2 regions of the Paenibacillus wenxiniae genome follow, and region 1 is predicted to be linked to the other one. Evidence: riboswitches for the same ligand, from Rfam matches in the RefSeq annotation. Region 1 holds a riboswitch; the other holds the start of a gene.
What was found. A riboswitch is a leader RNA that binds a small molecule or an ion and turns the genes downstream of it on or off. The one in region 1 is predicted to bind FMN.

Region 1 (4,434 bases):
TTGGCCATTTCGATAGCGGCATTTGCCGCATCCCAGCCTTTGTTCCCTGCCTTCGTACCGGCACGCTCGATCGCTTGCTCAATATTTTCAGTCGTCACAATCCCGAAGATCACCGGTACACCGGTTTTCAGATTGATCGCCGCTACACCTTTAGCTACTTCATTACACACATAGTCATAATGCGTTGTGGAACCACGAATAACGGTACCGAGTGTAATGACCGCATCATATTTTCCAGACTCTGCCATTTTTTGCGCGATTAACGGAATTTCAAATACGCCTGGCACCCAGGCAACATCGATATCATCCTGTGCTGTACCATGACGTTGCAATGCATCCAGTGCGCCGCTTAGCAGCTTGTTCGTAATGAACTCATTAAAACGGCCAACAACGATACCAAATTTTAACCCCTGAGAAACTAAATGTCCTTCGAAAATGTTCGCCATGATTGGATTCCTCGCTTTAGTTAGTATAGTGGGTAAATTGTATATGCTATGCATTTCGGCTTCGAGATCGTAGAACATGACCGACGATCAAGTCGGACGACCGAATCGCCACAATCCACTGATCCACCCATAAATGATCAAGCTATAGATGATCAAAGTAGAAATGTGGAATTACACCATAAGTCACATCGTAAGTTCGAAGACCGAAATGCCTTTTTACCTGAGATTAATTAATGGAACTTAATTACCGGGATTTATTCGCTGAATTTATTTACTCAATTTATTTAATGAACTTATTCACTGAACTTATTCATTAAAGCTTGATGGTCTAGGCTTGCTTCCCCAAAGTGGATGACCTAAACTTATTTACTATGCAATTCACTCTTGTGATTTTGCAAATAATGAATTAGCTCCTGAATGCTAATCAGCTTGAGATCATGCTTGCGCGCCAGTGTACGTAGTTGATCCAGTCGTGCCATCGTACCGTCCTCATTCATAATTTCGCAGATGACACCGGCAGGATAAGCACCACTCAGACGTGCCAGATCAATCGCTGCTTCGGTATGACCAGGTCTTGCCAGCACACCGCCCGGATTGGCGATAAGCGGAAACATATGACCTGGACGGCGAAAATGTTCTGATCCTGCTTCGGGCTTCGTAATCGCCATCGCTGTCAACGAGCGTTCATACGCTGAAATGCCAGTTGTCGTATCCACATGATCAATCGAAACGGTAAATGCTGTACCGTGGTAATCGGTATTTTGCTGTACCATCGGCTCCAGCTTCAGCTCTTGCGCTCGCTCGGCTGTAATTGGCAAGCAGACCAGTCCACGTCCTTCTGTGACCATAAAATTAATAATCGCTGGTGTCGCATGATCTGCCAGCGCGATAAAGTCGCCTTCATTTTCTCGATCTTCATCATCGACGACAATAACAACCTTCCCTTGCTGCAAATCGTGCACAGCATCCTCAATCCGGTTCAGACCGGTAAGTTCCTCATTCATGCGCTCCGCCTCCTTCTATCTGTCAGGATGCTATTCTAGTTGTACATGTATCGATATACTTAGTTTACATATACCCGTTTTGCTGTAAAAAGTTTGCCGTTACGCCACCACCACGCGCATCATGTGCATCATTCGGTGTGGACTGGCGATAATTCATCATATGCTCGATATATTTCCCCAGCACATCGCATTCGATATTGACCGTATCGCCTGGCTTACGATGCGCAAGCACCGTTTCCTTAAGCGTATGCGGAATGATGGAGATCGTGAAGCTGCCGCTATCGACAGCAACGACCGTCAGGCTAATGCCATCTACCGCGATTGAACCTTTCGGAATAATATAGCGAAACAGATCGGCATGCTGCGGTTTAATGCGGAAAATGACCGCATTCTGGTTACTCTCAATCCCTTCAATCGTCGCCACACCATCCACATGTCCTTGCACGATATGACCGCCAAAGCGCCCATTCGCTGCCATCGCACGCTCCAGATTGATTGGGCTGCCTGTACGCAGATCCTTGAGGCTGGACAGACGATACGTTTCTGGCATCACATCCACGGTAAAGAGGGGGCCGGATATCGTCGTTACGGTGAGACAGACACCGTTACAAGCTACGCTGTCGCCGAGTGCCAGTCCGTGCATAATATGGGAAGCTTGAATGCCAAGCACCATCGCTTCGCCGCGACGATCTATTTTTTTCAATGTACCGATTTCTTCGATTAATCCGGTGAACATAGGGCATCACCTTCCTTTGCCAATTTTACAAATGATGGTAGAGCGCACGTCCACTAATGCACACATTGTCATCCAGTGTCTCCACTTCGACTTCATCCAGCGTCACCGCCTGATTCATCCGCTCAAAGCCGTCAAACACGAATGTGGACAGCGTACCGCCAATCAGCTTCGGTGCAAAAAAGAGCGTCATCCGGTCAACCAGTCCTGCTTCCAGCATCGCTCCGTTCAGCTTGCCTCCACCTTCCAGCAAAATAGATGAAATCTCAAGTTCACCAAGACGACGCATCGCCAGCTGCAAATCGACATGCTCGCCTTCGCCGCAAACTAGCACCTGTACGTTACGACTTTGGAGTTCCTGAATACGCGCGCGATCCGCTGCTGTCGTCGTGACGACCACAGTCGGTGCCAGCGTCGTATCCAGCAGACGCGCTTCATTTCCAATGCGTAGCTTCGAGTCGATCACAATTCGAATCGGATTCAAACCGGGCACTTCCGTCCGTGTCGTCAGCTCTGGATCATCCGCCAGTGCGGTACCAATACCGACCATAATCGCCTGATGACGATGGCGCATCGCATGTACACGTTCACGTGCAGCTGCATTGGAAATCCATTTACTATCGCCGGTACGAGAAGCGAGTCGTCCATCCAATGTGCTCGCTGTCTTAAGTGTTACGAATGGCATACCTGTCGTAATGTATTTGTTAAATGTCTCATTCAGACGCTCCGAACGCTTCGCCAGCACACCGGTCACCACTTCAATACCATGACTGCGCAGACGCTCAATGCCTGAGCCAGCCACCTGAGGATTCGGATCCACGGCGGCCACAACGACACGTTTTACCCCTTCTGCAATCAATCGATCACTGCATGGAGGGGTCTTGCCATAATGGCTGCACGGTTCTAGCGTGACATAAGCCGTTGCACCTTTCGCTTCCGCACCTGCCATATTCAGCGCGTGCACTTCCGCGTGTCCGGTGCCGCGCTTCAAATGCGCACCCATACCTACAACTCGCCCATCTTTAACAACGACACAGCCGACAACAGGATTAATCTCCGTCTGTCCCTGGGCGCGCTCCGCCATATCTAATGCAAGTGACATATAAAATTCATCGTTTAACAAGTTCATCTTCAAGGCTCCTTCGTATTGTGCAAAATGTGATCTGTAACCTCGTCCACCTGTTCATCGCGTAGGGTATAGTATATGCCCCTATATGCCCCTGAAATGATGCAAGCAGGAAATGAGAGGACAGATCAAGCGGTTTATTTAGTTACCATTTATAACATAGTAACAAAATCACACCTTATGAACAATCCGAAAATACGAAAAACCCCGCAGACCGGCATTATTCCGGTACTACGGGGCATCCTAAACAGATCGAAATATGGATTCAGGTCATATGCAAACGACGACATCAGCAATACATACCGATGCTCCGGCAGACACTGTCATGCAGCTTGATACAAGCTTGCTATTGGGACAAGTCATGACTGTATACAAAGATGCCCAAATAAAGGAATGCAGCCCAATAAGCCACCTCCAATCGGCAATCCTGTATTCATGCCTGTCCAAAACGCATGAATCTCCATACGAACAGCGCCTGCACATACGTCAGACCTGTTCTGTTCCTCTCCCATCCAGACTATACTGTCGGCTCCGGATTCTCACCAGATCCACCGCCAAGCATCATAGATGCATGCCGGGTCACGGACTTAGAGCTTACAGACGACAATGAGTCGTCTGGTATCTCAACACCGCCGGTGGGGAATTTCACCCCGCCCCGAGGATATAAACTTATTCAACTGTAGGTATCACTTACCAATCATCCGCTGCATACTAACATACAGCGTAATGGTGAAATCATATCACCTTGATCATCGAAAATCAACAATTCTTATCCATCATGTTGGAATTGAGCATTGCTGAGCTGCTCCGCCCCCCACTCAGACATCAGTTCCAAAATCGGTGCCAGCGTCTCGCCCACCAGAGTTAACGAATATTCCACGCGTGGCGGAATTTCATTATATTGTTCCCGATGCACAAGTCCGTCCGCTTCCAGTTCCTTGAGCTGTCGACTGAGTGTCCGATGCGCGATTGGCTTCAGTTCATCCCATAGTCGGTTATAGCGGATCACTTTACATTTGTGCAGCTTGTACAAAATCACCCATTTCCATTTCCCTTCAATTTTCGAAATGGTGTAGTAAATGGGACAGTTCCCAAATTTGACATCAAAGTCCATATCGATCCTCC
Region 2 (4,434 bases), on a different contig from region 1:
TTGTTGTCGATAATATTCCAGGCAAATTGGAAAACTGGAAATCATCCGGCTGGGGTAAAGATAGACTCAAAAACTCCCGTGTGTATGGCCCGATTACAGCAAGCAAGTACGAAGGAAGCTGGAACGGTCTCGATATCGATGTGGAAGTATGGCCGATCCGCAAAGCAAGTGGAGAAGGAACCGAGCCAGTTATCGAAATTTCGTTCAAAGCGGATACTTATTCCGATGCATCCGACAATCGCGACAAATTGATGCAAGCTTTGCAGGATAAAGGCTGGCTTGTACCGCAAGATTCACTTAAAACACAGCTGGTGCTGGATCGTTATTAAGCTGAATCGTTATCAATCAGTATTGCTGCATTGTATATATGCCTATTTTTTATATTGGACATGATATGGACGGAGAACGAAGCAAAAAAAGAAGCCCTGATACAGGGCTTCTTTTCGTTAGTGAACCATTCCTTCAAGCTAAACTTCTTCATATCACTTGCTCATCTAACTTCATGTACTTCTTCTAGTGTTCAACTGTGAAACAACATGTACGTTGTTTACAGCATGCGATAACGAGGCCAGATCACTCCTGCGAGGGGATCAATAGCCGCTATTTTGCAGATGTTGCATGTTGGCGAAGAAGGCTGCACCAAACAGTACAAAGAACACAATGTAAACGACGATCCAGATCGCTGCCCATAGCAGAGCTGCTTTTGCATAGTTCGACTTGGACAGATTCGTTCCTCCACTAAATGCCCAGATAAACAACATGACGAGGTTGACGACTGGGATCGCCAGCAACAGCAGTGTAATCATCCATTCTTTGACACTAATAACTTGTGTCGGCTGACCTGGTTGTGGCGGATAGCCTGGAGGTGCGTTATTGTAATCCAAATGACCCTACCCCTTTCACGTATTAGATTATGTAAAGATGGTCTTACGTTAAATCAGCTTCATTATAGCGCCCTAACACCCATATAACAACAAAATAAGGGATGAAATGTTAGTTTAGACCTATAGAAGATTAGAATTTGCATAAATGTGAAAAAAATCAAGTTTATGTAAGACCGATTATAGGGTAATTCCGTGTTTACAGATCAGAATTAAAGAAATTTGAAATTTTTGAACTAAACCAGTTGCAAGTTACTAAAAGTATCTTTATAATGAGATTTATTGAACGATTAATTTTTGGAATTTTCAAAAAAGTTTCGTATCGTTAATGAAAAGAAGCATTATGGTACGATTTGACTATGATTTTAACTAATCGAATAGAGATCTTCGGGGTAGGTGAAATTCCTAACCGGCGGTGAATGTCGATCTATTCGGCAGCAGCCCGCGACTCGCTGTTCTGTAGAGAGCAGTTGACTGATCTGGTGCGATTCCAGAGCCGACGGTAAAGTCCGGATGGGAGAAGATCAATGGATGAACCTGTTCAGGTGTATTTGCTGACGCATATTGCGCGCAGATAACGATACTGGCATGTTTATTTGATCAGCCCCTGAATGTCGATGTTCGATGCTCAGGGGCTTTCCGTATGAGATCGCCTATTCAAATTCTAATCACATGAGGAGTTTGAATGATGGAAAATGTCAATTATCAATTTCAGTCAGCACAGGAAACGAAGCAACGTACAATTAAAAGTGGATTTTGGCTCGTATTTTTCGGGGCGGCATTATGGGGTGTCGATCCGTTATTCCGTATTTTATTGTTGGAGACGTTCACTTCAACCCAGATCGTTTTGCTGGAGCATCTGGTGGCTATGCTTGCCGCAGCTCCGATTTTATGGGTGAACCGTCATGAGCTGAGAGGACTGAAATGGCAGCATGTCGGCGCACTGTTGTTCCTATCATGGGGTGGCTCGGCGATCGCAACCGTGTTGTTCACGATGGGTTTGACCTATGGCGATTTGAACGCTGTGCTGTTATTGCAAAAGCTACAACCACTGTTCGCGATCATTCTGGCACGTCTGCTACTGAAGGAAGTATTGCCACGCGGTTTTGGCTGGCTGTTCGGTCTGGCACTGGCAGGTACGTATTTACTCACGTTCGGCTTCACACTGCCGATCGGACATATGAACGATATTGCCCAGGTAGGTTCACTGCTCGCCCTGGGTGCAGCCGCACTATGGGGCGGTTCTACCGTTATGGGACGCCTGATGGTTGGTAAAATGAAGTATGAAACGGTCACATCACTGCGCTTCATTCTAGCCATTCCACTGCTGATCGTACTGACTGTGCATGAAAATGCAGCATGGGGGCTGCCAGCAGGCACGATTCCGGTGTTGCTGATCTTGCTTAACCTGTTCGGACAGGCGTTGCTGCCGGGTCTGCTCAGTCTGCTGATGTATTATAAAGGATTGTCGACGACTAAAGCTTCTGTCGCTACACTGGCAGAGCTAAGCTTCCCAATGGTTGGGGTACTGGTCAACTGGATCGTGTACAAACAGCTGATCACATGGCCGCAATTGCTCGGCTTTATGCTGATCTGGGGTGTGTTGTTCGCAATTTCCAGACAACAGCAACCGACGGAAGCGAAAGATGTAGTGCCTGCTCATTCGTAAGCTACACTATGATTCCACTCGGTATAACGAAAATAATGAAAACAACGAAAACAATCTAAGATAAATAAATAAGATAAATAAGATAAGTAAAATAGCTTCTGATCAAAAGCTTCCACTGGATGATGTATACACCAGTTGGAAGCTTTTCTATTTTCCTTAGAATGAAAGAAATTGATAAAAAAGGAACTTTTATCACATGCGACTAGGAGTTCAACTCCGTTAAAGTAAAAAGGAAAGATGATGAAGGAGGAGCCTACAATGAAGAAACGCAATGAATTGAAGTTTTTGCAGGATGACAGGAGCAGGCGTGAACGAGAAGGACATATCGGTACATTTGGTATAGGAGGGATTATTGTTGTCGTTGTTATTATACTGCTTAATCATTATTTTAGATGAGAACGTAGCGCGCAGTGTAAAGCGATTGTAATTGAAGCTGATCTTTAGTATTTGTGCCTATGAGGATAAAAAGAAGCACTCCATCACTAAAGTGAGTTATAGCGCTTCCGGTGATTAACGAAATAATAAAGCAATTCCACACATAATAGTGGCAGCCTGTAGTGGGGATGCAACCTTTTTAACAATAGTGAAGTCTAATCCTATGCACTTCAAAAATATGGAAAGGAAGATGGAGATTGAAAAAAGTATTTTGTACGATCCCACTACTCGCGATTATAATCGGACTGCTGTGGCCTGTAACGATACAAGCTGCAACTGCCCATCGCGTCCTAACGATTATCGCGCCAGATGGACAAAAGCTGGATAGAGGTACGGTATTTACACCCAAACAAAGGCTCGCTGTTCCATTGCGTCAGTTTGCTCAGGCCAACCCACGCTCATCTGAGTGTGAACAGCAATAATAATACAGTGACGTTTGCGCGCTGGCCAGGTGAAGTTTATACATTAAAAGTCAATGCAACTGACTACATACTAAATGACACTAGCAGAATGTGGAATACGCGTAATAGCGAAACGGTATGGAAAAAGAATAGTCAACTGTATGTTCCATTGTCTTTTGTTGAGGAATTGGGGTATTCCTATCATTACAATAACTATATATTGACCATGCAATCGCCAATAAACGCATCAATGAAACAAGTTTTATATCAAGGAGATCTGGCAGCAGCACGTGAATTGATCACAAGTGGACGTTTGCCGATACCTATTCCGGGAAATCAGAGCTTGCGCAAACCGCTGGATGTCAAATCCGATGGTGAACGGTTGGATCAGGAGTTTCTATTTCCAGAAGGCGAAGCATTACGGTTCTACCATATTTATGGAGATACCATTTCGTTGATCGAATTTAAACAGGATTTTCCGGTTATTACATGGCAGGCTCATGGATTAAGCGCTGCAACAGACGATTTTCATATTGTGAATGATCTGCTTACATTTCAATTGAAAGACAAATGGGGCAATATTCCATTAAAGTATGCAAACTTCGCTTATTATTTACGTGGAGGTTGGGGCGATAGTTATTTGCAAGTATCCGCTATTATTAAAGCGAACAATAGTTATCATCAAACAGGGAGAATCTATAACGTAGGTGGAAGTGTTTCTGATCAATCCGGTACGATTTCTTATGTGATACCGGATGAGAAGCGAATAGATACCCGATCTTATTAAAGGAGCATGTTTGTTAGTAATGTTGGAATCAGATCTACTGTCTCTTACTGTTCCAAATAACAATAAGCGTACCAACCTATACGCTAATACGCGAAGTTGGAATCTATCGTTTTCATCCAAACCACCCGTCTATCCTATAATATAGAACAGACGGGTGGTTTATTTTTTATTAACGTCAACAGTCTTTTCCTGTTCACTTTATTGCTGGCACAGAGAAAAGTTGATGATTCGATTGTAATGAATTTGACCACTTTGCTATGG

Region 2: linked by a shared signal. The riboswitch ahead of AAHF22_RS02895 (DMT family transporter) and the one ahead of ribD (bifunctional diaminohydroxyphosphoribosylaminopyrimidine deaminase/5-amino-6-(5-phosphoribosylamino)uracil reductase RibD) in region 1 are both predicted to bind FMN.

Annotation. Positions count from the first base shown of each region.
Region 1 covers NZ_JBCGUH010000008.1:125,399-129,832, forward strand. Annotated here, with positions in the region: gene ribH (6,7-dimethyl-8-ribityllumazine synthase) at 1-446, opposite strand, end outside; partial or broken gene ribB (3,4-dihydroxy-2-butanone-4-phosphate synthase) at 821-1,450, opposite strand; gene ribE (riboflavin synthase) at 1,515-2,186, opposite strand; gene ribD (bifunctional diaminohydroxyphosphoribosylaminopyrimidine deaminase/5-amino-6-(5-phosphoribosylamino)uracil reductase RibD) at 2,212-3,312, opposite strand; FMN riboswitch at 3,806-3,976, opposite strand; gene AAHF22_RS15730 (winged helix-turn-helix transcriptional regulator) at 4,079-4,423, opposite strand.
Region 2 covers NZ_JBCGUH010000001.1:691,474-695,907, reverse strand. Annotated here, with positions in the region: gene AAHF22_RS02905 (hypothetical protein) at 1-329, shown strand, start outside; gene AAHF22_RS02900 (hypothetical protein) at 591-884, opposite strand; FMN riboswitch at 1,261-1,410, shown strand; gene AAHF22_RS02895 (DMT family transporter) at 1,570-2,550, shown strand; gene AAHF22_RS02890 (hypothetical protein) at 2,809-2,946, shown strand; gene AAHF22_RS02885 (hypothetical protein) at 3,183-3,407, shown strand; gene AAHF22_RS02880 (hypothetical protein) at 3,637-4,173, shown strand.